Regions from separate parts of the Tomitella gaofuii genome, predicted to be linked through region 2. Evidence: predicted binding sites of a transcription regulator. Region 2 holds the regulator's gene; each other region holds the start of a gene.
The links. The regulator LexA, encoded in region 2, represses DNA repair genes until DNA is damaged. The targets are predictions, from matches to a motif close to CGAACANNTGTTCG.
Positions count from the first base shown of each region.

Region 1 (7,615 bases), 590 kb from region 2:
ATCTCGTCGAGCTCGACCCCAAAGGCACCGGCAAGTCGCACGTGTACTCGGAGTTCTCCCCGCACGGCATGCTCATCTCCGGCGGAGAGTTCACCGTCCCGAAGCTCTTCGTCAACACCTCCAACGGACGCATCGGGCTCGTCGGCTTCTGGGATGTCGTCGCCTTCGACGGGTTCGCCGGGCAGAAACGAGTGGACAAGGCCCTCGTCGACATCCTGAAGAACTACCTGGCCAACAAGACGTTCTCCCGCGGCGTCGAGACCATTCCCGCCGAGGCGTCGATGGTGTTCATCGGGAACACTTCCCGGCCCGTGCCGACGATGCTCGCGCACTCCGACTCGTTCGAGGTGCTCCCCGAGGCCTACTACGACGCCGCCTACCTCGACCGGCTGCACTTCTACCTTCCAGGCTGGGAAGTCGAGATCATCCGGCGCGAACTGTTCACTGACGGCTACGGATTCGTCGTCGACTACCTCGCCGAAGCGCTCCGGCACCTACGACGCCGGAATCGTTCGAGACGCTGCGGACCGGCGCGCTCGACATTCCCGACAACGCAATGGGGTACTCGTACGCCGACCTGCTGATACCGCACCTGCGCGGCGCACAGCGGATAGAGATCGTCGACCCCTACATCAGGGCCCCGCATCAGCTGCGCAATCTCAACGAGCTGCTGGTAGCGATCATTGCCGCGAAACCGGCTGAAGATGCAGTCGCCGTGCATCTGACTACATCCGTGGAGCCGGAACGCGAGGATAGACACAAGGCACAGATCGTCGGGCTGTCGGAGATCAAGGACGCTGTCGCCGAGGGCGGCGTGGAGTTCACCTGCGATTTCGCGGACGGACTGCACGATCGGCAGATCACCGCCGACACCGGATGGCGGATACAGCTCGGTCGCGGCCTCGATATCTTCCAGCCCTTCACCAGCGCCAATCGGTACGACATCCGCGTTCGGCGACAGGACTGGCGGCGCACCAAGTCCTGCACGATCACCTCACTGAAGGAGTAACCGGAACGGCGACGCGGCTCCACCTGGTCGGTCCGTCCACTGCACGCACGTGGTTTGTGAAAGTTGTCGGTCCCGCTCGATACCGTGCGTTCCGACGCTGCAGGCCGCCGACGGCCGCGCCTACCGCATCGGAACGGAGGAGTCATGACGCACGCGCCCGAGGAGCACGACGAGCTCAAAGGACTCGATGGGCTGTGGGAATCCGCGCTCGCGCACGGGCGGGCGCCGTTGTCCGCAGCGCTCCTCCGATTCGTACGGAACTTTCCGACGATCGCCGCCTACAACGCGGCCATGATCGGCATCCAGCGGCCGGGCAGCCGCTACGTGCTGACGGCGCGGCAATGGCGGGACCGTTTCGGCAGGCAGGTCGTACCGGGGGCGAACCCCCTGGTGATCCTCAAACCATTCGGTCCCGTCGAGTTCGTCTACGACGTATCCGACGTCGAGGGCGATCCGCTGCCCGCTGAGGTACTCGACCCCTTCGCCAGCAGCGGACCGGTCACGGACGAGGGGCTGACCAGGTTCGCGCTCGGTCTGCCCGTCTCCGGTATCGCCTACGCGGAATCGCAGCAAGGACCCACGGCCGCGGGACACATCGTGCGACTGAGCGAGCCCCGCAAGAAGCGGATGGGCAATGCCGAGAAAGTGATCCTGTTCGATCTGGTGGTCAATCGCAGCCTCGACGCCAACGCGAAGTTCGCGACGGTCGCGCACGAACTGGGTCACCTGTACTGCGGCCACCTCGGCGAACTCACGCGGGATGCGTCCACGGAGGACGACCGCGCCGGAAAGGGCCGCGCGGTCGTGATCAAAGATCGATCATCCCTGCCGCACGAGGTGCAGGAGTTCGAGGCGGAAGCGGTGTCGTGGCTCGTCTGCGGGCGGATCGGGGTCACCAGCCCCGCAGGCGAGTACCTCGGCAACCTGCTGGCCGGCTCGGAGCCGCCTCCGGTCTCGTTCGAGGCGATCCTCAGCGCGGTGCGCCGGGTGGAATCCCTGGGGCACGGCACCGCCCAGCTCGGCGTGACGCTTCGCGATGACCGGCCCGCGCTGTTCGCGCCGCATGCCTTCGGACAGCACTCAGCCGGGCAGCACTCAGCCGGACAACGCGCGGCTCCGGATACCGCACTTCCGCGGTGGCAATCATTCACGGCCGCAGCCCTGCAGGACAATCACCCGACGGTGGACGTCTCGCGGTCCCGCGGCCGCACCCAGACCCGGTAGGCCCCGGCCAGCAACGCCAGCCACACCGCGCCCACGATGATGGCCACGCGGGTGTCCGGGAAGTACGCGAGCACCCCGCAGACGAACACGATGAACGCGATCGTCGCTATGGGCGCCACCGGCCACAGCGGCACGGGGAACCGCAGCGCGGCGCGCTGCTGCGGCGTCATTCGGCGGCGCGAGGCCACCTGCGACGCCACGATCATCAGCCACACCCACACCGTGGCGAAGGTGGCGATCGAGGCGACGACCACGAACACCCGGTCCGGCATGAGGTAGTTGACCACCACGCCGACCAGCAGCGCGGCGACCATCAGCGCGACGGTCACCCACGGGACGCCGCCCCTGGTCAGCTTGCCCAGCGCGGCCGGGGCGTGCCGCTGCTCCGCCATCCCGAACATCATCCGGCCCGCGCCGAAGATGTCGCTGTTGATCGCGGACAGCGCCGCCGTGATGAGCACGATGTTGAGTACCGTCGCCGCCGCGGGCATGCCCAGCGACGTGAAGATCGAGACGAACGGGCTGGACTCGGAGTCGACCTCGCTCCACGGCATGATCGCCATGATCACGCCCAGGGCCAGCACGTAGAACAGCAGCACCCGCAGCGGGACGGTGTTGACGGCCCGCGGGATCGCCTTCTCGGGATCCCGCGCCTCGCTGGCGGTGAGCCCGATGATCTCGGTGCCACCGAACGCGAACATGACGATGGCGAGCGAGGCGATCACGCCGCCCACCCCGTGCGGCGCGAACCCGCCGTCAGCCCACAGGTTGCTCATGCCGGTGGCCCCGTCGTCCATGCCGAAGCCGAACACGATGATCGCCGCGCCGCCCGCGATCATCGCCACGATCGCGACGATCTTGACGATGGTGAACCAGAACTCCAGCTCGCCGTACACCTTGACGCTGACGAGGTTCACCGCGCCGAGCAGCAGCACGATGGCCAGCACCCAGATCCACCTCGGCACGTCCGGAAACCACAGTCCCATGTAGACGCCGAACGCGGTGACGTCCGCGATGCACACGATGACCATCTCGAACACGTACGTCCACCCGGTGACGAACCCCGCCAGCGGGCCCAGGTGCTTGCGCGCGTACTCGCCGAACGACCCCGCCACCGGGTCGCTCACCGCCATCTCGCCGAGCGAGCGCAGCACCGAATACACCACTGCGCCGCCGATGATGTAGGCGATGAGCACGGCGGGGCCCGCGGCCTGGATCGACTCGGAGGAGCCGTAGAACAGCCCGGTGCCGATCGCGGAGCCGAGGGCGATGAAGTTGATGTGCCGCGTGGACAGGCCGCGTTGGAGGCGCCGTCGACGTTCGGGAGGCGCCGGGGGCGCGTCCGTCGCGGCGTCGGCCGGGGCCTGATCGGTCATGCCGGTCATTGTCCCCGGGCCGTCCATGCGCATTGTCCTCGCCCGCCGCCGACGTCGCGCGGATTACACCCGCACGGCGTCCGGCACGCGAAGCGGCGATCCCGTCGCGGCGAGGACGTCGTCGACGGAGACCCCCGGGGCCACCTCGACGAGCACGAACCCGTCGTCGGCCACGTCGACGACGGCCATGTCCGTGATCACCCGCTGCACGCAGCCCGCACCTGTGAGCGGCAGCGTGCACGCGTCGACCAGCTTCGGGTCGCCCTTTTTGGTGACGTGATCGGTGAGCACCAGCACCCGGCGGGCGCCGTGCACCAGATCCATCGCGCCGCCCATCCCCTTGACCATGGCGCCCGGCACCATCCAGTTGGCCAGGTCGCCGTTGCGCGCCACCTGCATGGCACCCAGCACCGCCACGTCCACCTTGCCGCCGCGGATCATGCCGAACGACTGGGACGAGTCGAAGAACGACGCGCCGGGCGCTACGGTGATGGTCTCCTTGCCGGCGTTGATCAGGTCCGCATCCAGCTCGTCCTCCGTCGGATACGGCCCCACGCCCAGTACGCCGTTCTCCGAGTGCAGGATCACCTCGACGTCGTCGGGGATGTGGTTGGGGATCAACGTCGGCATGCCGATGCCGAGATTGACGTACTGGCCGTCCGCCAGCTCACGGGCGGCACGGGCCGCCATCTCGTTCCTGGACCAGCTCATGAGTGGGCCTCCTTCTGTCCGGCCTCCCGCAGCGTCGTCTTCTCGATCTTCTTCGGCCCGGTCACGGGAACGTGCACCACCCGCTGCACCTGGATGCCGGGCACGTGCACCGCGTCCGGATCGATGTCGCCAGGCTCCACCAGCTCCTCGACCTCGGCGATCGTGATGCGGCCGGCGCTCGCGGCCGGCGGGTTGAAGTTGCGGGCGCTCTTGCGGAACACGAGGTTGCCGTGCCGGTCGCCCTTCCAGGCGTGCACCAGCGCGTAGTCGGTGACGATGGCGCGCTCGAGCACGTAGGCCTCCCCGTCGAACTCGCGCGTCTCCTTGGGCGGGGACGCGAGCGCGACGGACCCGTCGGCGGAGTACCGGCGCGGCAGGCCCCCGTCCGCCACCTGGGTGCCCACGCCCGCGGGGGTGAAGAACGCAGGGATGCCCGCACCGCCGGCCCGCATCCGCTCGGCGAGGCTGCCCTGCGGCGTGAGCTCCACCTCGAGTTCCCCGGCGAGGTACTGGCGGGCGAACTCCTTGTTCTGCCCCACGTACGAGCTGATGGTGCGGCGGATGCGACCGGCGGACAGGAGCACGCCGAGCCCGAAACCGTCGGTGCCCAGGTTGTTCGAGGCGATCTCCAGATCACCGGCGCCCTGCTCGAGCAGTGCGTCGATGAGGGCCTCGGGCACACCGACCAGGCCGAATCCGCCGACGGCGATGGACGCCCCGTGGGGCACATCGGCCACGGCCTCCGCTGTTGTGGGTATCACCTTGTTCAACACGCGACCCAGGCTACCCCAGAAAGTTCGCCTTGTGAACATGCATTCGCTATGCGAACATCGAATGGGATACGCAGCCGCAAGCCGCACGCAGTCCGCACCACGCACAAGGAGGAGCGATGACCGTCGCACTTGCCCACCGCATCGACGGCCCCGGGAATACCGACGCGCCCACCCTGGTGCTCATCGGCTCGCTCGGCTCCGACCTGACCATGTGGGAGCCGCAGTACACGACGCTGTCGGAGGAGTTCCGCGTGGTCAGCGCGGACCTGCGGGGACACGGCGGCTCACCCGTGCCCCCCGGCCCCTACACCGTCGACGAGCTCGCCGGCGACGTGCTGCAGCTCATCGCCGCCGTCGGCGGGCCCGTGCATCTGGCGGGCCTGTCCCTGGGCGGCGCCGTAGCGCAGCGGATCGCGGTGCGCGCACCGGGGCAGGTCCGGTCCCTCACCCTGCTGTGCACCGCGGCGCGGTTCGGCGACGCACAGCCGTGGCTCGACCGGGCGGCGGCGGTGCGCCGCGACGGCACCGGTGCGATCGCCGAGTCCGTGGTGGGCCGCTGGTTCACTCCCGGCCTCGCCGCACGCGCCCCGGACCTGGTCGCCCGCGCACGCACCATGGTCGCCGCGACACCCGACGAGGGCTACGCCGCCTGCTGCGAGGCGCTCTCCGCGTGGGACGGTCGCGCGGATTTGCCTCGCATCACCGTCCCCACCCTCGCCATCGCCGGCGCGCAAGACCCCGCGACGGGCCCCGACGCACTGAAGGCCATCGCCGACGCGATCCCGGGCGCCGCACTCGAGGTCCTCGATCCCGGCGCACACCTGGCCAACCTCGAACAGGCCGCAGCGGCGAACGCCCTGATCACCGAGCACGCGCACCGTGCCGGGGCGGGCGGCGCGCGGTGAGCCCTGTCGCCCCCGACACCGAGACCACGACGCCGCCCCCCGACCGCGTCCAGTCGCTCGCACGCGGGCTGGCGGTGATCCGCTCTTTCGATGCGGACAACCCGACCCGCACGCTCAGCGACGTGGCACGCGCGACGGGTCTCACCCGCGCCACGGCCCGCCGCTTTCTGCTCACGCTCGCCGACCTCGGCTACGTCCGCAGCGACGCCGGCGTGTTCTCGCTGACGCCGCTGGTGCTCGAGCTCGGCTACAGCTACCTGTCCGGCCTGCGGATGCCCGATCTCGCCCAGCCGCACCTGCGGGACCTGTCGGGCCGGGTGGGCGAGTCCACGTCGGTGTCGGTGCTCGACGGCGCCGACGTCGTCTATGTCGCGCGCGAGCAGGTCAGCCGCATCATGGCCGTGTCCATCAGCATCGGCACGCGCTTCCCCGCCCACGTCACCTCCATGGGGCGGGTGCTGCTGGCGGGCCTGCCCCCTGCGGAGCTCGACGCGGCGATCGCGGCCTCGTCGTTCGAGCGCCGCACCGATTCGACCGTCGCCGACGCCGATCAGCTGCGCCGCGTCCTCGACCGGGTGCGTGACGACGGCTATTGCCTCGTGGATCAGGAACTCGAGCCCGGCCTGCGCTCCATCGCCGCCCCTATCCGCCACGCCAACGGCACCGTCGCTGCCGCGGTAAACATCTCCACCCCCGCCGGCCGCTACGACGTGGCCGAGCTCAGCGGCAGGATGCTGCCGCTGCTCGTCGCCACCGCCGCCGCCATCGAGGCCGACCTGCGCCGCGCCGGCCCGGGCTGACGTCCGCGCAGCACCCCTGCCGTCACCTGTCCCTTCCCCACCAGCCCCTTCCCCACCCAGGAGGTCCCCATGTCCGACGCCGTCATCTGCACTCCGCTGCGCACCCCCGTCGGCCGCTTCGGCGGCGTGTTCCGCGACGTGCGCGTCCAGGATCTCGCCACCACCGTGATCCGCGCCGTCGTCGAGCGCTCCGGCATCGACGGGTCCGTGATCGACGACGTCATCCTCGGCCAGGGCTACCCCAACGGCGAGGCACCGGCGCTGGGGCGGGTCGCCGCACTGGACGCGGGCCTGGGCATCGATGTGCCCGGCATGCAGGTGGACCGCCGCTGCGGCTCGGGGCTGCAGGCGATCCTGCAGGCGTGCATGCAGGTGGCCACCGGCGCGTCCGACCTGGTCCTCGCCGGCGGCGCCGAGTCGATGAGCCAGACCGAGTACTACGTGACCGGCATGCGCTGGGGCGTCAAGAAGCCGGCGCTGGACCTGGCCGACAGGCTGGCCCGCGGCCGCGTCACCGCCGGCGGCGACGACTTTCCCGTGCCCGGCGGCATGATCGAGACTGCGGAGAACCTGCGCGCGCAGTTCGGTATCGGCCGCGAGGCCCAGGACGCCCTCGCCGCCCGCTCGCACCAGCGGGCCGTCGCCGCCCAGCACGATGGGAGGTTCGCCGACGAGATCGTGCCGGTGATGGTGCCGCAGCGCCGGGGCGAGCCGCTGGTGGTGGACACCGACGAGCACCCGCGCGCGGAGACGACGCCGGAGTCCCTGGCCGGGCTGCGCGCAGTGCGCTCGAAGGTGGACCCGGACTCGACGGTCA
Region 1 covers NZ_CP059900.1:3,168,837-3,176,451, forward strand. The annotation lists partial or broken gene brxL (BREX system Lon protease-like protein BrxL) at 1-584, shown strand, start outside; gene H4F70_RS20685 (MIT C-terminal domain-containing protein) at 557-1,009, shown strand; gene H4F70_RS14665 (hypothetical protein) at 1,154-2,233, shown strand; gene H4F70_RS14670 (amino acid permease) at 2,182-3,609, opposite strand; gene H4F70_RS14675 (CoA transferase subunit B) at 3,673-4,320, opposite strand; gene H4F70_RS14680 (CoA transferase subunit A) at 4,317-5,090, opposite strand; gene pcaD (3-oxoadipate enol-lactonase) at 5,210-5,998, shown strand; gene H4F70_RS14690 (IclR family transcriptional regulator domain-containing protein) at 5,995-6,798, shown strand; gene H4F70_RS14695 (acetyl-CoA C-acetyltransferase) at 6,868-7,615, shown strand, end outside.
Region 1: H4F70_RS14680 (CoA transferase subunit A) is a predicted target of LexA. The motif match lies at 5,126-5,139, and genes of this name have one in related genera.

Region 2 (7,615 bases):
CGGGACGAGCTGCAGGTGAGGCTCGGCGAGGCGGCCGCGTCGACGGCGGTGTCCGAATCGACGGTGGACGACGTCCGCCAGCAGCTCGCCGACCTGGTCCGGCCCGGCTTCCTGCTGGAGGCGGGCAGTGCTCGTGCCGCCCAGATCCCGCGGTACCTGCGCGCGGCGACCCTGCGTCTCGAATCCGCACCGACCTCCGGACCGCGCGAACACCAGGGCATGGATACGCTGGATCGCGTGTACGGGGCGCTGGAACGCTATCTTGCACACTGCCCGCCGGGCTCCGCCGAGTCGCCCGCCGTCCAGGAAGTGTTCTGGATGATCGAGGAACTGCGTGTGGGACTCTTCGCGCAGAAACTGGGGACCGCTCGGCAGGTCAGCGAGAAGCGCATCCTGCGCGCCATCGACACGCTCCCCCGCTGACGACGCGCTGATCGCGTCACCGTGCGGGCGCGGGTTCCTCCGATGCGGCCCCGTCGGCCCCTTCGCGGTGCAGCCGCAGCTCTTCTATCGCGGTTTCGAAGTCCTCGGCCGAGCTGAACGAGCGGTAGACCGAGGCGAACCTGAGGTATGCGACCTCGTCGAGGTCACGCAAAGGGCCCAGGATGGCCAAGCCGACCTCCTGGCTCGGGACCTCCGGGGAACCGGTGGCGCGGATGGTCTCTTCCACCGTCTGCGCAAGCAGGTGCAGAGCGTCATCGTCCACGTGCCTGCCGCGGCAAGCGCTGCGGACGCCCCGTACCACCTTGGCCCGGCTGAACGGCTCCTTGACCCCGCTGCGCTTGACCACGTAGAGAACGGCGGTCTCCACCGTGGTGAACCGACGCCCGCAATCCTGGCACTGCCGCCGACGTCGGATCGCCTGTCCCTCGTCGGCTTCGCGCGAATCGACCACGCGGGACTCGGGGTTCCGGCAGAACGGACAGTGCATGGGGGCTCCTTCATCGCTGCTGCCCATGCGCGGCGCGGTCACACCGTCCCGGGGCCGTCCATCCTGGTGCGCGCGCATATCAGCTAGCGGTCACTTTCTCCACGCCGATGATACGGGAAAGCACGAAGGGGACCGACGCCACCGATCGTCCGGCCGCCACGATGCCGCAGGCCTCGCCGCCGCGCGGAGCGTCATCGTCCGTACGCCCACGGCACCACCAGACTCTGGCCGGCGTGGACGGCCGCACTGTCGAGCCCGTTGAGCGCGATGATGCGATCCACCATCTGACCGACAGGGACGTCGGGGGCCGCCTGCCGCGCAATCGAACTCAGCGTGTCACCGGACGAGACCTCGACAGTGTTCACATCGCCGGGCATCGTCGTGGCGCCGATCGACCGCACCTGCGCGGCAGCGAGAATGACGAGGGCGAGCAACACGGCGACCGCGACCGCCGCGACCAGCCCGCGCCTGTCGGCCACCCCCACTGCGGGGGCGTGCCCCGCCGTGGACATCCGCACGGCGCGCCGGGGAAGTACCGCCGGAGTCCCGGCGGGACGCCGCCAGACCTCCGACCTGTCGATCCCCCGCCGGCGGAGAGGCCGGCGAAGTTCATACGGTGCGCCCGCCACCTGTGCACGGGCCCCGCCCATCGTGCGCCCCGAAGCGCTCTGCCGCTCCACCACAGCGTTCATGCCAGCCTCCCGGTTCCGCCGCCGATGCGTCCGCACCGGCTTCTCCATGCCGCCGTCCCGGTCGCTCGTCTCCGCGCCCCACCGAAGCACCTTCGCGCGCCGGCGACGGTCATTAGTACATGTGTTCGCTCGCCTGTGCATGCTATCGCCCACTCATTCGATAGATCAAGGGTTCGACAGAATCCCGCTCGCGCAGCGCACGCGGGCTCGCCACGGCGCCCCGCCGAAGCAGGGGAAGGACCGCGCCGCGACGCGCGAGTCGGCCGGTTCGCGATTCCGTTCGATGTACACACGTTCGGGTTGTATCAACCCGAACCGACAAAACCACCCGCCCGTGCCCGCCACCTGCGCCGACCGCACCCTCGACCACCGCCGACGGACGCGGTCGGCACTGCGCGCCGCGCGAGACACACGTCGAACAGATGTTTGTCGATTCCGCCGATCGGCGCTACATTCGAATCACGCCGCAACCCCTGCGGGGAAGGGCTTCGCAAGGCACGGACGCCGCTGCGGGGGACGGGCCGGATCCCGAGCGGGGGCGCACCGGCGGATTGTCGCGATACAGCAGGGAGGACCAGGGCCGATGGCGAAGAAGGACTTCAATGTGGCACTGGACGGCGGGAGGCCGTCCATCGAGTCGCTCACCGACCGCCAGCGCAAGGTGCTCGAGGTGATCCAGACCTCGGTCCGCGAGCGCGGCTACCCGCCGAGCATCCGCGAGATCGGCGATTCGGTGGGGCTGGCCTCGACGTCGTCGGTAGCGCACCAGCTGCAGTCCCTGGAAAAGAAGGGGTTCCTGCGCCGGGACCCCAATCGTCCGCGCGCCGTGGACGTCCGCGGGGTCACGCCGCTCCGGTCGGCGGAGGATGCGCCGGAATCCGGCCCGGCGGCCGACGGCGCGGACGCGCCGCCGCGGCCCGAGCCCACCTTCGTACCGCTCGTGGGGCGGATCGCCGCCGGCGGCCCGATCCTCGCCGAGCAGAATCAGGAGGACGTCTTCCCGCTGCCCAAGGAGCTGGTGGGCAACGGCACGTTGTTCATGCTCAAGGTCGTGGGCGAGTCTATGGTGGACGCGGCGATCTGCGACGGCGACTGGGTGGTGGTGCGCCAGCAGAGCGTCGCCGACAACGGCGACATCGTCGCGGCGATGCTCGACGGCGAGGCCACCGTCAAGACCTTCAAGCGCGACGGCAAGAACATCTGGCTGATGCCGCACAACCCGCACTTCACCCCCATCCACGGCAACGACGCGACCATCCTCGGCAAGGTGGTCACCGTCATGCGGAAGGTGTGACGCTGTGACGAATTCCAGTGCGGCATCGCACGCGCCCCGGCCCGGTGGGTCGGTGGGCGCCGGGACGCCCGGCGCGGTCGCAGACGGCACCGGTTCCGGCGACTCGGCGGTGGACGTGATCGCGCGGGCGGCACGCGAGGGCCTGCCCACGGTGACGATCCGCCGCCAACTTCAGTGGCCGGACACCGACGCATCCGGACACCAGCACTTCTCCGTGGTGCGCCAGTGGGCTGAGGAGGCCGAGGGCGAGTTCCTCGAGTCCATCGCCCGGCCGGAACTACTCAAACACCTGCCGCGGGTGCGCTACGAGGCCGATTTCCGGCAGCGGATGTGGCTGCGCGAGAACCTCGAGGTGCGCTTCGCCGTCGTCGCCGTGGGCGCCTCGTCGGTCACCTACCGGTTCGCCATCATCGGCGCACGCGGAACGGCGGCCGACGGGACCATGATCGCCGTGCACACCGATGGCAGCGAGGGCGGCCCCGTGCCCTGGCCCGACGACCTGCGCGCCGCGTTCACCGGTTCCCTCCCCCCTGCGATCTGACAGCGCTGCGATCTGAACGCCGGATAGTCCGTCCCCCTGTCCAAACCGAGTCCGGGCGCGCCCGGCCTTCCGGACAGTGCCGCGCGCCCGGCTATCCCGCCAGCGCCGCGCGTGCGGCCTCCCGCGCTGCGGGCGCGCTCGGCGCCCAGGACCTCGACGCGTGAGCCGGTCTGGCGCGCGCAAAGGCCCCGCGCGCTAACCGCCCTGGGCGCCGTCCACGGTGTACGGCGCGAGGGCGGCGGCCAGCGCGCGGGGCACCTCCGCTCCGATCTCCGTGCCCTCGGCGCCGTGCCGCTCGGAGTCCACGGTGCCCTCGGCGTGGATGCGCGCCACGAGGTCCCCGCGCGAGTACGGCACGAGGACGTCGACGCGCACCCCCGGCCCCGGGAGCCGCTCGGTGAGGTGCGCCCGCAGCTCTGCGATGCCCTCCCCGGTGTGTGCGGAGACGAAGTGTGCGCCGTCGAGCACGCCGCGCAACCGCGTGAGTTCCACCGTGTCGGCCGCGTCGATCTTGTTCACCACCAGCAGCTCCGGCGGCGCGTCCGCGCCGGCCTCCCGCAGCACGTCGGCGATGACCTCGTTGACAGCCCGGATCTGCTCGAGCGGGAACTCGTCGGAGCCGTCCACGACGTGCATGAGCAGGTCCGCCCCCGCGACCTCCTCGAGCGTGGAGCGGAAGGCCTCCACCAACTGGGTGGGCAGGTGGCGCACGAAACCGACGGTGTCGGTGAGCACGGCCTCGCGTCCGTCGTCGAGCACGGTGCGCCGCGTCGTCGGGTCGAGCGTCGCGAACAGCGCGTTCTGCACGAGCACCCCGGCGCCGGTCAGCGCGTTGAGGATGCTCGACTTGCCCGCGTTGGTGTAGCCGACGATCGCCACCGACGGCACGCCGGTGGTGTGGCGGCGGTGGCGTTTGACGTCGCGGGCGTTCTTCATGTGGGCGATCTCGCGGCGCAGCTTCGCCATCCGCGAACGGATGCGCCGCCGGTCGGTCTCGATCTTCGTCTCGCCCGGGCCGCGCAGGCCCACGCCGCCGTTACTGCCCGCACGGCCGCCCGCCTGGCGCGACATCGACTCGCCCCAGCCGCGCAGCCGCGGCAGCATGTACTCCATCTGCGCGAGCGACACCTGCGCCTTGCCCTCGCGGGAGGTGGCGTGCTGGGCGAAGATGTCGAGGATCAGCGCGGTGCGGTCCACCACCTTCACTTGAACGACCTTCTCCAAGCTGGTCAGTTGCGCGGGGCTGAGCTCGCCGTCGCAGATCACCGTGTCCGCCCCCGTGGCCATGACCACCTCACGCAGCTCCGCCGCCTTGCCGGAGCCGATGTAGGTGGACGCGTCGGGACGGTCGCGCCGCTGGATCAGCGCTTCGAGCACCGTCGACCCCGCCGTCTCCGCCAGGGCGGCGAGCTCGGCCATGCTCGTCTCCGCCTGCGCCGCGGTGCCCTCGGTCCACACCCCCACCAGCACCACGCGCTCCAGGCGCAGCTGGCGCTGCTCCACTTCGGTGATGTCGGCGAGCTCTGTCGACAGCCCCTCCACGCGGCGCAGCGAGCTGCGTTCGGCCAGCTGCATCTCACCGAGCGAGGGCTCCTGCGCTCCGCCGCTGCTCGCGTGCACCTCGTCTGACACCGTCCGGTCCGGCTCGTCCGATCCCGTCATCACGCGGCCCCGGCGTCGACTGGCCGCGCGGCGTTCTGCGCATGTCGCCACCAGCGATCGTCGACGACCCCCGACGCCACGAGTACCGACGGCCCCTCGAGAACGGCGCGGCCGTCCACTCCGATCGTCACCGTCACGGCGCCGCCCGGCACGCCGACCTCGACGGTTCCGGCGGACACGTTCTCCGCGCGCAGCGCCGCGAAGGCCGCCGCGACGGTGCCGGTGCCGCACGAGCGTGTCTCCCCCACGCCCCGCTCGTGCACGCGCATGGCGACGGCGCCGGCGCGCAGCGGCGTCACCACCTCCACGTTGACGCCGTCCGGGAACAGTACCGCGTCGAAAGCGGGCGCGGACGCGATGTCGAGTTCCGCGAGCCCCGCCTCATCGAGCCCGGCCACCACGCTGACCAGGTGCGGGTTGCCCACATCCACCGCCACACCCGGCAGTGTCGTGCCGCCCGCACCGCCCAGGACCACCGAGGAATCCCCGAATCCCCTCACCGGGCCCATCTCCACGGACACCCGCGCCTGCGCTGCGAAGTCCCGCGGGCCGGCCATCGTCACCGCCCGAGCGCCGGCGCGGGTTCCGACAACGAAGGCGTCACGCTCCTCACGGCCCGAGGCGCACAGGTAGTGCGCGAACACGCGCACGCCGTTGCCGCACATCTCCGCCGCCGACCCGTCCGCATTGCGGTAGTCCATGAACCAGTCGTCCTCGCCGACCCCCTCGGGGAGACCGGGCGCGAGGACGCCCGCCGCCCGCAGCGCACCGGCACGTGCGACCCGCAGGACCCCGTCCGCCCCCAGCCCGCGGCGCCGGTCGCACAGCGCCGCCACCGCCGCGGGCGCGAGGTCGATCCGCGCGTCGTCGTCCGGCAGCACCAGAAAGTCGTTCTCCGTGCCGTGCCCCTTGACGAAGTCCATGGTTCACAGCGTAGTTCGCGTCGACGGAGGTCATGCGGCGCGGGATCGCCCGGGGATGGGAATCGCGCACGATCCGCGCTACGATTTCACTAGGCAATCGATAATTTTCACATTGTGGAAACTTAGGCGACATTCGCACCGTGCCGGAGCCCTCCGGACCGGACGCATCGACTGCCCCCGTCACCCCGAAAGCGAGGAAGCACCGTGACCGATCGCGAAACCATCGGCGGCATCCAGGTCGACCGAGTCCTCTACGACTTCATCAACGACGAGGCGCTGCCCGCCGCCGGCGTCGACAAGGACGCGTTCTGGCAGGGCACGGCGCAGATCTTCGCGGACCTCGCCCCGAAGAACCGCGCACTTCTGGACACCCGCGCGCAGCTGCAGAAGAAGATCGACGAATACCACGACGCGGCCCCGGGCCCGGTGGACCCGGCCGCGTACAAGAAGTTCCTCACCGACATCGGCTACCTCGTCGACGAGCCGGCGCAGTTCTCCATCACCACCGCCGACGTGGACACCGAGGTCACCGAGACGCCCGGCCCGCAGCTGGTGGTCCCGGTGCTCAACGCCCGCTTCGCGCTCAACGCCGCGAACGCGCGCTGGGGATCGCTGTACGACGCGCTGTACGGCACCAACGCCATCCCCGAGGACGGCGGGGCCGAAAAGGGCTCCGGCTACAACAAGGTGCGCGGCGACAAGGTGATCGCCTGGGCGCGCGGGTTCCTCGACGACGTGCTTCCGCTGGCCGAGGGCAGCCACGCCGACGCCGTCACGTACGCCGTGGACGGAGAGTCGGTGCAGGTGACGCTGGCCGGCGGGGCCACGACGGGCCTGCAGGACCCCGGCGCGTTCGTCGGCTACAGCGGCGACGCGTCCGCGCCGACGGGCATCCTGCTGCGCAACAACGGCCTGCATCTGGAGATCCAGATCGACCCCGCCGACCCGATCGGCAGCACCGACGCCGCGGGCGTCAAGGACATCTGCATGGAGTCCGCCGTCACCACGATCATGGACTTCGAGGACTCCGTCGCCGCCGTCGACGCGGAGGACAAGGTCCTCGGCTACCGCAACTGGCTGGGCCTGAACACCGGCACGCTCACCGAGCAGGTCACCAAGGGCGGCAAGACGTTCGAGCGCACCCTCAACCCGGACCGCACCTTCACCTCCCCCGGCGGCGGCGAGCTGACCTTGCACGGGCGCTCGCTGAACTTCGTGCGCAACGTGGGCCACCTGATGACGAACCCCGCCGTCGTCGACGCCGACGGCGCCGAGCAGCCCGAGGGCATCCTCGACGCCATCGTCACCAGCCTGTGCGCCATCCCCGGGCTGGGCGCGGGCAACGCGCTGGGCAACAGCCGCACCGGTTCGGTCTACATCGTCAAGCCCAAGCAGCACGGCCCGGACGAGGTCGCCTTCACCACCGAGCTGTTCGCGCGCGTCGAGCAGGTGCTGGGCTTGCCGGAGAACACGCTCAAGGTGGGCATCATGGACGAGGAGCGCCGCACCACGGTCAACCTCGCGGCGTGCATCAAGGCCGCGGCCGCGCGCACCGTGTTCATCAACACCGGC
Region 2 covers NZ_CP059900.1:2,580,075-2,587,689, forward strand. The annotation lists gene hrpA (ATP-dependent RNA helicase HrpA) at 1-423, shown strand, start outside; gene nrdR (transcriptional regulator NrdR) at 440-931, opposite strand; gene H4F70_RS11995 (LysM peptidoglycan-binding domain-containing protein) at 1,123-1,623, opposite strand; gene lexA (transcriptional repressor LexA) at 2,207-2,917, shown strand; gene H4F70_RS12005 (acyl-CoA thioesterase) at 2,922-3,458, shown strand; gene hflX (GTPase HflX) at 3,654-5,120, opposite strand; gene dapF (diaminopimelate epimerase) at 5,120-6,043, opposite strand; gene H4F70_RS12020 (malate synthase G) at 6,248-7,615, shown strand, end outside.

Region 3 (7,615 bases), 300 kb from region 2:
GCGCAGTGCGGGCCTCGATGTCGCTGTGGAGCAGCGTGTTCAGGCGGGACGTCAGCTCCATCACGGTCTGCGTCCGCTCGGCGACCGCCCGTGATTCGGGTGTGCGCCGTCGGATCAGTCGCTGGTCGCGCATCGAACGATCATGGCACGTCGTGGCAGGCGGGCATGATTCCGACACGCGCCGGCGGGTTCTGCGCGGCGGGTTCTTTATCCGCGTGCGGTTCTTTATCCTCGGGGCATGGTGTCGACGGGAACGGGGAACTCATGACCGACAACTACGGCCGCGAATACCGGGGGCATGGCTATCAGGGGCAGGGGTATCCGCAGGGGCCCGAATACCGCGATCGCGGGTACGAGACCCAGGCGTATGAGACGCAGGCCTACGCGGGACGTCCCGCCGGAAACGAGGGGACGGGGCGACGGGCCGCGCCGGGTGGAGGTCCGGAGAAGTCGCCGAACGGCGCCGTCATCGATCACGCGCAGTTCGCGGCGGGCGCGGTGGCCACGGCGCTGGTCGCGGCGGTGGCGGGGTTCGTCGTCACTGCGATCATCAACGCCGTCTACACCTCGCACGCTCTCGGTTCGGCGTGGGTGGACGGGGAGCAGGACCCGTGGGATTCGGCGCTGATCGGGGGAGTGGGCGGGCTGGTCGCCGGCGCCGTCCTGTGGATGTTCCTCAACCTGGTTCCGTCGCCGTTGACGTTCTTCCGTTGGATCGCGGGTCTGTTCGTGTTCGCGGCCGTGGTGTTGCCTTTCCTCAGCGGTACCGATTGGGTGGCGCGGCTGATCACCGCGGTGCTCAACGCGTTCCTGGGGATACTCGTGATCGCGTTGTTGACCGCAGTGGCGGAGAAGACGACCGACGTCGGGCGCCGCTGAGGCCTGCGCGCGCACCCCTGCCCCCGTGTCGCCGTGCGGCGCGGGGGTTCGGCGTCAGGGGGCTGTGGGGGCGTTATTGGGGGCTATGGAGCACTGCCGTGGATGTCGGGCGGCCCGTCGGGTTCCGCCGTGGTGAGCCCCTCGTGGTCGATCCACCGCCGGAAGGGGTCGATGCCGGAAGGCGGCCGGAACACGGGCCGGCGGTGCTCCGACATGGCGATGTCCCAGCCGTCGTTGTGCACGGCCCGGTGGTGCGCGGTGCACAGCAGGACGAGGTTGTCGAGGTCGGTGGGCCCTCCGTCGGCCCAGTGGATGATGTGGTGCGCGTCGGTCCAGGCGATGGGCCGCGTGCAGCCGGGGAATGCGCAGCCGTGGTCGCGGGCCGCGAGTGCGCGGCGCTGTGCCCGGGAGGCCAGCCGTGCGGTGCGGCCCAGGTCGAGGGGCGTGCCGCGGCCGTCGATGAGGATGGGGGTGACGGCAGAATCGCACGCCATCCGCCGCAGTACGGAGGTGGACATGGTGCCGTGGTGTCCGGTCCAGCCGGACTGCAGCAGCGTGAACATGTCGTGGACCCGCCCCTGCCGCAGCAGCGACAGCAGCTGGTCCTGGTCGGCGGGCAGGTCGGCGAGGTCGCGGGCCCGGATGTGCACGTGCACCTGGGGGCGGGCGTTGCCTCCCGGCAGTACCTCGCACTGCGGGCGGCCACGGCCGTGGTCGGTGCTGCCCCCGGAGCGTTCCGCCGGCTCGTCGGCAGCGGTGGTCCCCGCTCCGTCGGCGGATTCGTCCGCATCGCCGGCGGTGCTCCCGCCGTCGGTGTTCTCCGCACCTGGGGCGTCTCCCGCGGGGGCTCCGCTGGAAGAATCCGGCTGGTCGTCGGGGCCGAGGCCGCACAGGTACCGGCGGATGATCTCTGCGAGCGCATCCGCACGGCGGCGGGCGGCACCGCGGCGATCGCGGGTGCCGTCGTCCTCCGGCCGCGGTGCGGACAGGGGGGAGAGCGCGGCGTGGATCTGCTCGCCGGTCTCTGCGTCGACGTCGCCGCGGACGCGGTAGCGGCCGTTGAGCAACCGGGCGACGGAGAACTCGTTGCGTTCGGGGTCGTCGGCGGGCGGCGTGCCGTCGGGGTTGAGGACCGCGTCGAACTTGGTGACCGCGTCGGCGAATGCACCGGACTGGGCGCTGCGGCAGGACCGGGCGGTGTCGAGGAGCACCGCCTCGATCTGGTCGGCCAACGCGATGGAATCGGGGTCGTCCTCGGGCAGCGAGGCGATCAGCCGCAGGATCGCCTTGGCCTGTGCCTCGGTGGCCTCGGCACGCGCGATGGCGGCGAGTACGGCGGGGCGGGAGGACACGGCGACGGCGAAGACGACGGTGGAACGGGCGCTGCCGGTGCCGATGCGGCTGCGTGCGGCGAGCTCGTCGCCGGTGCGGTTGATCGCGCGGGTCTCGCTCAGACCGAGGACGTCGGTGCGACGGGTGACTTGCTCGGCGCAGATGCGCAGCTTCCCGACCTGCAGGGACAGTTCCCAGGCGGCGATCTCGGCGGTCCATGCGCCCAGCTCTTTCTCGGAGTGCTGCCACAGCCCTTCGGAAAGCGGCGCCATCACCAGCTCGGCGAATGATCCGATGTTGTCGCGACGCCGTGACGCATCGGGCCCCACCACGGTGGCGTTCCCGTCGAGGACACAGGTGTCGCTGGCTGCAGCCTGCTCAAAAACGGTCCGCCGCGCCGCGTGCCCCTGCGCTGCGCTCTCCTGCGTGTCCAACCCCATGGCATCCCCCGATCCCCTTGCATACGGGAATTGAGGAACACGCATTCGATCGCAAGAGTGTTCTGATGTGGAATTGCGGGCCCAGAATGTGCGGAGCGTGGGCACCCCGCCGCGCCGTCGACGTCGTCGGCGACTGACCCTCTAGGCTGGCCGGGTGAGGACTTTCTCGCCCGCGCGGGGCGCCACTCTCGTCGGCATCGGCTGCGCACTCGCGGGGGTGCTCGGCGGCGTCGTCTGGGGCCTGCTGGCACCGGGGCGGACGCAGGTGGTGGCCCATGGTGGACTGTTGTTGTCCGTGGACATGTCGGCCAACCACGAGTTCGACGCGCTGGCGATCTTCGTGTGGATCTCGGTGGTCGTCGGTGTCGTGACCGGCGCGGCCGCCTGGGCCTGGCGCAGCATTCGCGGACCGTTGACGGCAGTGGCGGTGATCGTGGGCGGAGTGGCCGGCGCGTGGCTCGCGGCGGGCATGGGGGACCTGATTGCGCAGAACAGGTTCGACTGGCCGGGGGCGTCCGCGCTGGACTCGATGGTGGGGCAGGTGGTGGTGCAGGCGCCGTCGGTGGAACTGTGGATCGCTCTGGTCATGCAGCCGCTGGCCGCGGGGTTGGTCTATCTGGTCGCCGTGCTGCTCGCTCCGGACGCGGACCTGGGATCAGGCGGGGCGCAGCCGGTGACGCCGACAGGCGACGGTTCCGAGTCGGGCGCCGGGCCGGGCCCCGCACGGTCGGTGGCCGACCATGGCTGCGGCGGATCGTCGATCACACCGTGATCCGGGAGTGGCAGTAGGCATTTCGCCGACGCCGACGCCGACGGCAGGCGAGGCTGGGACCGGTTCTGCTGTCTCCGTCATGTCTCGGGTAGTCGAGCCAGACCGAGCTCCGTCGCGTTGGCGTCGAACGCGACGACGTTCAGGGGGCGGCGGTCTCTCCGGGCGATCAGCACCCGGCCGTGCCAGGGGACGGGGATGGTGCGGTCGTCGACTCGCACCCACTCGACGCGCCGACTCGCCAGCACCGTGGAGTAGCCGATCCATCGTCCCCGCCACGCCCGGGGCCCGGCGCGTCCGGCGTCGTCTCGAATCCGTCCCGAACCTCCCGCCGTCATCGTCCGCCGGCTGATGCCGTGGAGAGCGTTGGAGGAACTCGTCGTCGCCAGGGGCGGCGTGGACGGCCGTTCCGCAAGGAGATCCTCGCAGTCATCGAGACTCACAGCCGCTCCGCCGCCGCCGAGAAGATGCCAGGTGGACCCGCGCAGAGTCAGGATGTGGATCTCCTCGTGCACGCGGCCTGCGCCGCGGCGCAGGAACATGGTGGCGGCGACGTCGCCGTCCACGTCGAAGGCCATCGCGGCGAATCGGCGGCGCCGGCTCAGCCGAAGGACGGGCGTGAGCGTTCTCGATTCGATGAGCGCGATGCTCTCCGCCAGCGCGTCGTAGGCCACGGCGGAAAGGTTACGACATGCGGACGATCCTTCATCGTCGTCGGAAATGTCGCACGTATCGGCAAGGATGTCGGCTGTGAGAAGACTTTCGGGCCGTCGCGTCGCGCAGGAACGCGGGCACCACGTCAGGTGGGCGGTCACCATGGCCGGTACGGCCGCCGCGCTGATTCTGCTTCTCCTCTCGATGGGGCACTGGTGGCCGCGGGGCTTCGCCTGGATGTTCACTGCGGCAGCAGGCTGGGCGATGCTGGCGTTGGCGGCTCTGTGCTGGGCGATCTCGACGGTGTACACGATCGGATACCGTCGGTCCTGGTCGTGGTGGCAGCTTCTGTGGCCGGTCGTCACGGCTCTCGGGTCGACGGTCGCGCTCGTCGTCGTGCCTCCGGAGTTCGCCGATGCGCGCCCGGAGTTCGACGCTGCGGCCATGCAGGCGCTGGACGCCGGAATGCCAACGAGCCCAGATGGTTTCAGGATCGGTCGGTTCGAGGTGGGCAGGGTGTATGTGCGGTCGGGAGACGTGTACTTCGTGGACGCCCGCAATACGATGTTCAACCTCGAGCAGGGATGGGCGTACTCGGTGGACGGCCCGCCGGAACCGTCGTACGGCACCCATGAGCCGCTCGACGGTCATTGGTTCCGCTATGAACGTGCGCTCGACTGGTGAGGACCGGGGCCGGCGGCGTCAGCACGGCGCGGCACCGGCCGATGCGCTGTGCGCTCGCACGCCTCACACCGGAGGACGCAGCACCGCGAACTCGTCCGTCACCCGCAACCGCGATTCGGTGAACCGGAACAGCGCGGCGGGCCTGCCGCCTGCGCGCCCCGGGGGCGCGGTCCTCCCCGTCGGTGTGATGACTCCCCGGCGGCGCAGGATGCGCTGCAGGTTGGTGGTGTCCACCGCATGGCCGATCGCGCACGTGTACAGGTCGCGCAGCGCCGACATCGTGAACTCCTCGGCGGCCAGGGCGAACGCGATGTTGGTGTAGGACAGCTTGGCGGCCAGGCGGCGGCGCGCGTGCCGGAGGACGACGCCGTGGTCGAAGCTCGTCTGCGGCAGGTCCGACACCGGATGCCAGCGGGTGTCGGGCGGCAGGTGCGGATCGGAGGGGTAGGGGATCAACCCGAGGAACGTCGAGGCGATGGTGCGCGGCCCGGGTACGCGGTGCGGGTCGCTGAACACCGACAGCTGCTCGAGGTGGGCCAGTTCCTGCACGTCGACCTTCTCCGCCAGCTGGCGGGTGGCGGAGGCGGGCAGATCCTCGTCGGCGCCGAGTGCCCCGCCAGGCAGCGACCAGGTGCCGGACTCGGGTGCGAGTGCGCGTTGCCACAGGAGCACGCAGAGCTCGTCACCGCGTTTCTGGAATACCGCGACCAGTACCTCGTGCTGCATGGTGCTATCATGTGGCATGTTTTCGATTGTAAGTCGAAAACCCGACCGCCTTCAAACGCGCCTCTGCGCACGGGCGGTCCCAGACCGGGCCCGCGTCGGTTCACCGACCGTGCGGGCGGCACGTGCGATGCCCCGCGGCATCTTTCGGTGAGGAGTGAAGCCATGACGACCACGCTGACCCAGCCGGTGCGGCTCGAATCGGAGCTGGCCGCACGGATCGTCGACGGCCCTGGCGGTTACACCGGGGTGGAGGCAGGACCGGAGTGGGCCGCGGAGGTCCGCCGCCTGGCGAAGCTGCGCAACGCCACGATCCTTGCGCACAACTACCAGCTGCCGGCCATCCAGGACATCGCCGACCACGTAGGCGATTCGCTGGCCCTGGCCCGCGCCGCGGCCGCGGCGCCCGAGCAGACCATCGTCTTCTGCGGCGTGCACTTCATGGCCGAGTCGGCCAAGATCCTCAGCCCGGAGAAGACGGTCCTCATCCCGGACGAACGCGCCGGTTGCTCGCTGGCCGATTCCATCACCGGCGCCGACCTGCGCGAGTGGAAGGCCGAGCACCCTGACGCCGTCGTCGTCTCCTACGTCAACACGACGGCCGAGGTGAAGGCGCTGACCGACATCTGCTGCACGTCGTCCAACGCGGTCGACGTGGTCGAATCCATCGACCCGGACCGCGAGGTGCTCTTCCTGCCGGACCAGTTCCTGGGCGCCCACGTCAAGCGGGTGACCGGCCGCGACAACATCCACATCTGGGCGGGCGAGTGCCACGTGCACGCCGGGATCAACGGCGACGAGCTCACCGCGCAGGTGGAGGCCAGCCCCGACGCCGAGCTGTTCGTGCATCCCGAGTGCGGCTGCGCCACGTCGGCGCTCTACCTGGCCGGCGAGGGCACCGTTCCAGAGGAGCGGGTGAAGATCCTGTCCACGGGCGGGATGCTGGACCAGGCGTCGCAGACGGCGGCCAAGAAAGTGCTCGTCGCCACCGAAGTGGGCATGCTCTACCAACTGCGCAAGGCCGCGCCGGAGGTGGACTTTCAGCCGGTGAACGACCGCGCCGCGTGCCCGTACATGAAGATGATCACGCCCGCGGCTCTGCTGCGGAGCCTCGCCGCGGGCGCGGACGAGGTGCACGTGGACGAGCAGACGGCGGACGCCGCCCGGCGTTCGGTCGAGCGCATGATCGAGCACGGCAACCCCGGCAGCGGGGAGTGATGACCGGTGCCGGCCGGGCCGTGGGCCCGGCCGTGCCCACGGTCGAGTGGGAGGCGCACGCGGATCTCGTCGTCGTCGGCGGCGGAGCGGCCGGGCTCAGCGCGGCGCGGGCGGCGGCCCGGCGCGGGCTCGCGGTCCTGGTGCTGCAGAAGGGCGTCCCACCGCAACGTGGCACGGATGCGTCGGCGGACACGTCCACGGCTTTCGCCCAGGGCGGCGTCGCGGTGGCCCGGGCGGGACACGACACTCCGGACGCGCACGCCGACGACACCTGCGATGCGGGTGCGGGGCTGTGCGACCGTGCGGCCGTCGAGTCGATCGTCGCCGACGGCCCGCGCGTGCTCACCTGGCTGGTCGAATCCGGCGCAGAGTTCGACCGCGCCCCGGACGGCGACTACGCGGCGACGCGCGAGGGCGGCCACCGGGTGCGCCGGATCCTGCACGCGCACGGAGACGCCACGGGAGCGGAGGTCCAGCGGGCCCTCGACGCCGCCTGCGGCGCGGGGGAGCCCGGCATCGCCCGTGTCACCGGTGCGACGGTGCTGCGGGTGTGCACCGACCACCGCGGGGTGACGGGCGTGCTGGTCGTGACCGCGGACGGGCACGGCGTGGTGCATGCGCCGTCCGTGCTGCTCGCGACCGGCGGCCTGGGCCGCCTCTTCTCGGTGAGCACCAACCCGGCCGCGGCCACCGGCGACGGGATCGCCCTGGCGCTCGACGCCGGGGCGCAGGCCGCCGACCTCGAGTTCGTCCAGTTCCACCCGACGGCGCTGTATGTCCCCGGAGCGCAGGGGCGCAGCCCGCTCGTCAGCGAGGCGGTCCGCGGAGAGGGCGGGGTGCTCGTCGATGCACGCGGCCGTTCGGTCACCGACGGCGTGCACCCTATGGGCGACCTGGCGCCGCGCGACGTCATCGC
Region 3 covers NZ_CP059900.1:2,884,357-2,891,971, reverse strand. The annotation lists gene H4F70_RS20925 (DapH/DapD/GlmU-related protein) at 1-133, opposite strand, end outside; gene H4F70_RS13370 (hypothetical protein) at 265-879, shown strand; gene H4F70_RS13365 (HNH endonuclease signature motif containing protein) at 963-2,651, opposite strand; gene H4F70_RS13360 (DUF2567 domain-containing protein) at 2,806-3,423, shown strand; gene H4F70_RS13355 (hypothetical protein) at 3,501-4,094, opposite strand; gene H4F70_RS13350 (hypothetical protein) at 4,171-4,758, shown strand; gene H4F70_RS13345 (NUDIX hydrolase) at 4,822-5,502, opposite strand; gene nadA (quinolinate synthase NadA) at 5,647-6,699, shown strand; gene H4F70_RS13335 (L-aspartate oxidase) at 6,699-7,615, shown strand, end outside.
Region 3: H4F70_RS13365 (HNH endonuclease signature motif containing protein) is a predicted target of LexA. The motif match lies at 2,686-2,699, and genes of this name have one in related genera.

Region 4 (7,615 bases), 2.1 Mb from region 2:
CGGTGCTGGCCGAGCTGGCCCCGCAGTATTTCGCACCGGAGGAGCTCGTGGTGGTCACCAAGGAGACCGCCTCCGGCTCGGAGTTCGCCGCGTTGCCGTTCGACCACCTGTTCTTCACCGGCTCCACGGAGACGGGCCGCAAGATCCAGCGCGCCGCCGCCGACAACCTCACGCCGGTCACCCTCGAACTGGGCGGGAAGAACCCCGCCGTCGTCGCCCGCACCGCCGACGTGCGCCGCGCGGCCGACAGGATCGGCGCGGCACGGATGGTCAACAGCGGTCAGACCTGCCTGTCCCCCGACTACGCCTTCGTCCCCGAGGAGGCGGCGGACGTCTTCGTCGAGGCCCTCCTCGAGGGCTGGTGCAAGCGCTACCCCGTCGTCTCCGGCAACGAGCAGTACGTGTCGATCATCGACGACGACGCGTACCAGCGCATCATGGGCCTCCTCGACGACGCGCGGGCGAAGGGTGCGACGGTGCGCAGCGCCGGCGACGAGTCGGCGGACCCCGTGCGCCGGCAGATCCCGCCCACCGTCGTCACCGGTGTCACCGACGCGATGGCGATCAGCCGGGAGGAGATCTTCGGTCCCGTTCTGGCGGTGCACACCTACGGCGCGGTGGACGAGGTCATCGACCATCTGGCGCCGCGCCCCAGCCCCCTGGGCGCCTACTGGTACGGCGACGACGACGCGGCTTTCCGCCGGTTCTTCGCGCGCACCCGTTCCGGCAGCGTCAACCGGAACGACTTCGGCCTGGTCAACGCGATGCACCACTTGCCGTTCGGCGGTGTGGGGCGGTCCGGTATGGGCAACTACCACGGCAAGTTCGGGTTCGACACGTTCTCGCACCTCCGCCCGATCGCCGCGCAACCCACCCCGCTCTCACTCGCGTCCATCATCGCCACCCCGCACTCGCGGCGCCTGGCCAAGGGCATCGCACGCTACGCGGACCAGCAGCGGAAGGCCGTCGCCAAGCGGCTCCGCGGGTAACGTCGACGGCATGTCGCACAGCTCCTGGACCGCAGCGAACCTCCCGTCGTTCACCGGCCGCACCGCCGTCGTCACCGGCGCCACCAGCGGGCTCGGGCTGATCACCGCCCGGCACCTGGCGGCAGCCGGGGCCACGGTCGTGCTCGCGGTCCGCGACACCGACCGGGGCCGGCAGGCCGCGGCGGGCATCGCCGGCGAGACCGACGTGCGCGCGCTCGACCTGGCTGAACTCGCCTCGGTGCGCCGCTTCGCGGAAGACTGGGGCGACGGCCCGATCGACCTGCTCGTCAACAACGCCGGCATCATGCACGTGCCCGAGGGCCGGACGGCCGACGGGTTCGAAACGCAGATCGGCGTCAACCACCTGGGACACTTCGCGTTGACGAATCTGCTGCTGCCGCGCGTCACCGACCGCGTGGTGACGGTGGCGTCGCTGGCGCACCGCATGGGCACGATCGACCTGGACGACCTCAACTGGCGGCGCCGACGCTACGACCGCGTCCGCGCGTACGGCCAGTCGAAGCTGGCGAACCTGCTGTTCTCCCTCGAGTTGGAGCGCCGCCTGCGCGAGGCCGGATCGCGGGTGCGCTCGATGTCCGCGCACCCCGGCTACGCGTCGACGAACCTGCAGACGCGCACCGCGAACCCCGTCGGAGACCTGCTGGGCCGCATCGGTAATGCGACCATCGCGCAGAGCGCCGAAGCGGGGGCGCTGCCCACTCTGTACGCCGCCAGCCAGGATCTTCCCGGCGGCAGTTTCCTGGGCCCGGACAGGATGCTCGGCGCCCGCGGCGGGCCCGCACTCGCGGGACGCAGCGCTGAGGCGTCCGACCCGGACCTGGCCCGCCGGCTGTGGGAGGCGTCCGAGGAGCTGACGGGCGTGGGCTTCCCCGCCGGGCTCGGTTAGGCGGCGAGCCGCTCACGGTTCCGCGGAACCGTCGTCCGGGTCCGCGCCGAGTCGCCGCTGCAGCTCGGCGAGCCGCCGGGATTCCTTCCGCTGCCGGGTGCCGTGCTGCACGAGGATCGGGAAGAGCTCGTCGGTGGGCGCTGCGGCCGCCGCGTGCGCCACGGACTCCGCCACGCGCAGGAACGATCGGCGATACGCAGCGGTGGCGACGTCGATCGCGTACCAGCCCAGCGCCACGGGCTCCGCCCCGAGCGTGGTGATGCCGCGCAACGCGGAATGCACGGTGCGCGGCGCACACTCCTCGCCGGCGTCGGCGAGGCGGGCCGCGATGCTGGCGGCGTCGTGGGGACGGCCGGTCCGGGCCTGGTCGCGCCACGTCGCGAAGATGAGCGCGTGGGACGGCCGTTCGAAGTCGTCCGGCAGCACGAGCTCCGCCACCGCGGCGACACGCTCGGCGTCCCGCGCCCACAGCGCCGCACACAAGAACATCGCCTCCGCGTCCAACTCCGGCGCTTCGTCGATCACGTCGCCGGCCTACGCGGCCCGCCGGCGGTCGCGTTCCCACGCATCCGCCAGCACCGAGACCGCATAGTGCAGGTCCAACGGCTTCCCGTCCGCATCGGGAGTGAGCGCACTGGCGTCCACGTCCCCCTCGCGGATCGCGTCGGCGTCCCCCGCCATGGCGGGCGCCGCCTCGACGACGCCGCCCGCGCGGAAAACGAACCGTTGCCCGCCGAGCGCGTCGATCCCGAAGGCGCCCTCGTGCAGGCCGCGGTGGCAGGTGCCGCACAGGAGGATCAGATTGTCCAGGTCGGTGGTCCCGCCGTGGCTCCACGGGCGCACGTGGTGGGCGTGGAGGAATCGGGTGCACCCGCACGCGGGGTGCCGGCAGCCGCCGTCGCGCAGGTGCAGCGCCCGCAGCTGCGCCGACGACGGCAGGCGGCGACGCCTGCCGAACCGCAGGACGCGGCCGCCCGCGGTGTCGATCCGACGGCCGCTGCCCGAGCAGATCGCGGCCGACGCCGCGGCGTCGCCGAGGGCCGGGCCGTCCTCCACGTGTGCACCCGTGTGGTCGACGACGAACGAGACCTCCGCCGCCGGTGCGTCGGCGGGCGCGTCCGCCACCGCGAGCATCGTCTCCGCCATCGCCACAGCGGCAGGGGCGGCGTCTGCGGGCGGCGGGCCGGTGAGATCCGGCTCGTCGCCGGCGGTGCGCCTGCGCTCGAACTCCGCGCGGGTGAGAGCGGCGAGCAGGACTTTGCCGTCCGCCGCGCTGAGCCGCCCGGAAACGACGAGGTCACCGGTCTCGGAATCCCACCGGTGGCTCAGCCGGTGTTCGGGGGCCGCGGGCGGCCGTGCGTCCTTGTCCGGCTCCGGTACGGGCACCGACCGCAGCCCGCGGACCAGCCTCTCCAACTGGGAAGCGGTGGCACCGCGCGCGGATTCCACCAGGTCCGACTCGGTTTCCGGCGTCGCCACCCGGGTGATGGCCCGCACCTTGGAGTACGAGAGCGTACCGGCCGTGCAGGCCGCGCGGGTGAGCGGAAGCGCCTCGAGACGGCGGGCCACGCGCACCTGGTCGCGCGCCGTCCGGAGGTTGATGCCGCAGCGCCAGGACAACCAGTGAGCGCACGACAGCACGCCGATACCGTTCCACCCGCCGCGGCGGTCGAACTGCGCCAGGAGGATCAGGAACCGGGCCGTGGCGGCGGCGATGTGCGCCGCCAGCGTGCACAGCTCGCGCTCGACCTCCTTGATGTCGCAGGCGTCATCGACGATGCCGCGCGCCCCTTCCACCTGCGTCGTGTGATCCGCCGCCATCGTCTCCCCCGCTCTCGCCCGGTGCCCGTGTCCTTCAACGGCCGTACCCGCCGACCCGGATCGAACAACTGTGCCCACAGTAGATCGCGCCACCGACACATTCGACGCGTCCGGCCGCAGCACGGTTCCGCGGAACCGCCTCAGACCACGTCGAACCGCAGGCACGCGAACTCGCCGTTGCGGTCCACCTCGGCCAGCCGCAACTCCAGATGGCGTGGCAACAATGGCGCGCCCGAACCCAGCGTCACCGGCGCGATCTGCACATTGACCTCGTCGAGGAGCCCGGCATCGGCGAACTGCCCCGCCAGGTCGCCGCCTCCGACGATCCACACGTCGCCCCCGCCCGCGGCCGCCACCATCTCGGAGTGCACCGCGGCCACGTCGCCCTGGACGAAACGCAGGTCGGCGTCGGGCAGCGCACCGGGCCGGGGCGGTTCCGCGGAACCGTGGGTGAAGACCCAGCACGGCACCGCATAGGGCCACTGGTCCTGGCCCAGCTGGCCGCGGATCCAGTTGAAGCTGGACGCCCCCATCGCGACGGCGCCTATGCCCGCCATGAAATCGCCGTGGTTCATCGGGCCGTCGTCCTCGATGTCCCGGCTGAGCAGCCACGCCAGCGAATGGTCGTCGGTCGCGATGTACCCGTCCAGGCTCGACGCGGTGTAGTACCGAGTGCGGCTCATTGCCCTGACCTCCGATCCGTCACGCTGCGGCCGCGGCGGCCGATTCCACAACTGCATTCTCCACACGTATGGACCGCTGCACAGAGGAGTAGGACGATGATCCGCAAGCCCGATTTGCCCGACTGGCTGATGGCGCTGCTCGTCGCGCTCGGCAGCGTCGTCTACTACTAGAACATCACCCCCGCGAACGGCGCCCGCGGCGTGCTGAACAGCGCGTCGAGCCGGTCTACCGCCCCCTCGGAGAGCTCCTGCAACCGGCCGGCGTCGCGCAGCTGATGCCACCGGGCGCCGCCCAGATAGGCCGCGCCCAGGTCGGCGACGTCCACCTGCACGTCCGGTGCGCCGCCGGTCCGGTCGGCACCGTCCGGGCCGATCCGGTAGTTCCCGGAGTTCTCCGGCAGCAGGACGTCGTCGACGCGCACCGTCACCGCCGCGCCCTGGTTGTACGTGCGGGCACCGAGCGCGCCGGGGACGTCGACCAGGCGCAGCCACGTCTCGTCCCCCACCCCCGTCACGCGCGCGGCGCGGTGGTCGGTGAGCATCCACGGCAGCGGATCGTCCGCGGGCAGCCACGGGAATCGCACGGTGTGCACCAGGTCCAGGCGCAGGAGGAACGCGATCAGCGCACGGTAGGCGTCCGGGGTGCCGGCGTGCAGGTCGGTGACGACGACGGTGCGGTCGCGGCTCGTGAACCACGCCGCGGTGTCCAGCGGCCGGTAGCAGACGAAGCCGTCCTCCCCGCACACCGCGACGTAGTGGGGTGCGGGCCGCGTCCGGGCCCGCAGTCCCCGCCACCACAGCGCGCCGCGGCTGATCGTTCCGGCCCGACCCGACTGATGACGGTCGACGATGCGCTGCAACAGGTCCCAGGAGCCCTCCGGGTCCGCCAGGCGCACCGGCGGCGCACCGGAGCCGGCCGTGGCGCGCAGTTCGGCGTCCCGCAGGTCCAGCGACACCGCATGCGTGACGCTGGCGATGCCGTACCCGTAACGCCCGTAGATCACCGCCTCCGAGGCGCGCAGCGACGCCACGGTCTCTCCGCGCCCGCGGCAGTCTTTCAACTGGTGGCGCATGAGGGCCGTGAGAACGCCGCGCCGGGTGTGGGTGGGCAGCACCCCCACATGGGTGACGGCCGCGTGCGCCACCCGGGCCCCGCCCGGGACGGTCATCGCGCCGGACGTGGAGTCCGTCGCGCCCACCAGGATCCCGTCCCCGACGTATGCGCCGAACGTGCGGCCCGGCTCGCGCACCGCCGCGACGTCCTCGTCCGCCGCGGGCGCAGGCAGACCCACCATGGCGGCGTGGAAGACCGCGTCCGATTCCGCCAACTCCCCTGCGGTGGTGAGCGTTCTGATCGTCGCGCCGGGCATTCAGTCGTCCTCCGGCCCGTCGAACGCCGTCCGCAAAAGCTCGGTGAGCACGCCGACGGGCTGAGCCCCCGACACGGCGTACGCACGGTCTGCGATGAAGAACGGCACGCCGGTGATGCCGAATCGCGCGGCGAGGAGCTCGTCCTCCCGGACCTCCACGGCGGCTGCGGAATCCCGATCGGCGAGCTCGGCGCGCACCGCGCCGGCGTCGAGCCCCTGCTCCTCCGCGATCGCCACGAGCGCGTCCACGTCGTCCACGGCCACCCCGTCGGTGAAATGCGCGCGGTACAACGCCCGCAACACGCGCCCGCCCTGCGCGGTGCCGGCCCCGGCCAGGTGCACCAGCCGGTGCGCGTCGAAAGTGTTGGCGGCGATGGTCGCGTCGAAGTCCAGCTGCAGCCCGTCGCTCGCCGCCACCTGGGAGACCTGACCGAACATGTGCTGCACCTGCTCGACGGTCATGCCCTTCGAGTCGACGAGCGCGTCCACCTCACGCCGTCCCGCCCCCGCCTCGGCGTCGGGCGCCAGCTCGTAGGCCCGCCAGGTGACGCGTACCCGGTCGCGGCGGTCGAACCCGTCGAGAGCCGCGGCCAGCCGGGTGGCGCCGATGTAGCACCACGGGCAGGCCACGTCGGTCCAGACTTCGAGTTCGACGATGCGGTCGTCGTCGCCGGAGCTCGTATGTTCGGTCTGCGCAGAGGTCACACCAGTGGCAACGGCGGGCCGGGCCCGCGTGTTCCCCCGTCGAGGGTGCCGAAGCGGTGCGCGGTCATGCTCACCGACTGTTCCCGCAGGAAAGGCAGCATCTCCAGCCGGTCCGACCCGGTGACCGGGCGGCTGTGCACCGCGACGGCCGGATCGCCGCCGAGGGCCCGCGCCAGCGCCTGCGGATCGCCGCCGATGAGCCGGATGCGCGCCGGGCGGTCCCGCGCCACCGCGTCGCGCCACGCGGCGTCGGTCTCGAAACGGCCCGCCGACACCGTCACCTCGGCCCCGGCCCGGCGCGCCGCCTCCAGCACCCGGTCCAGATCACGTTCCGGCGCCCCTTCCGCCAGGCGCACGTGCACCGGCACGGGCAGATAGCGCAGCACGTTGCGCTCGCAGGCCAGGCGGGAGACGTCGCCGCCGGCCGCCAGCCAGCGGCCGGTGCCGGGCGCGCGCTCCCAATCCCCCAGGGCCTGCAGATAGTTCGGCCCGCCGGTCTTGCAACCCGGCCCGACGGTCGAGCTCTTCCATCCGCCGAACGGCTGCCTCCGCACGATCGCCCCGGTGATGCCCTTGTTGATGTAGAGATTGCCCGCCTGCACGCCGCCCAGCCACTGTGCGATCTCGCCGCGGTCCAGCGAATGCAGGCCGGCCGTGAGCCCGTAGTCGACACCGTTCTGCATCCGCAGGGCCGCGTCCAGCGTGGGCGCCGTCATCACCGCGAGCACCGGGCCGAAGAACTCGACGCGGTGCGCCGCCGACCCGGGCCGCACGCCTTCCTTGACGCCCGGACTCCACAACCTGCCCGCGTCGTCGAGCCTGCGGGGACGCACCAGCCACGTCTCGCCGGCGTCCATCGTCGTCAGGGCGTCCAGCAGTGCGCCGTCCGCGGGGGCGATCAGCGGCCCCACCTGCGTCTCCGGATCCTCAGGAGGCCCCACCCGCAGTGATCGGACCGCGTCGACCAGCTGCGCGCGGAAGCGTCGCGACCGCGCCGCCGCGCCGACCAGGATCACGATCGACGCCGCCGAGCACTTCTGCCCCGGCGTGCGAGAACGCCGAGTGGACGACGTCGCGCACGGCCAGGTCCATGTCGGCCGACGGCGTGACGACGATGGCGTTCTTGCCGCTCGTCTCCGC
Region 4 covers NZ_CP059900.1:469,280-476,894, reverse strand. The annotation lists gene H4F70_RS02265 (aldehyde dehydrogenase family protein) at 1-989, shown strand, start outside; gene H4F70_RS02260 (oxidoreductase) at 1,000-1,896, shown strand; gene H4F70_RS02255 (DnaB-like helicase N-terminal domain-containing protein) at 1,909-2,421, opposite strand; gene H4F70_RS02250 (HNH endonuclease signature motif containing protein) at 2,431-3,717, opposite strand; gene H4F70_RS02245 (dihydrofolate reductase family protein) at 3,858-4,400, opposite strand; gene H4F70_RS02240 (GNAT family N-acetyltransferase) at 4,568-5,770, opposite strand; gene H4F70_RS02235 (DsbA family oxidoreductase) at 5,771-6,475, opposite strand; gene H4F70_RS20940 (aldehyde dehydrogenase family protein) at 6,472-7,491, opposite strand; gene H4F70_RS02230 (proline dehydrogenase family protein) at 7,403-7,615, opposite strand, start outside.
Region 4: H4F70_RS02250 (HNH endonuclease signature motif containing protein) is a predicted target of LexA. The motif match lies at 3,779-3,792, and genes of this name have one in related genera.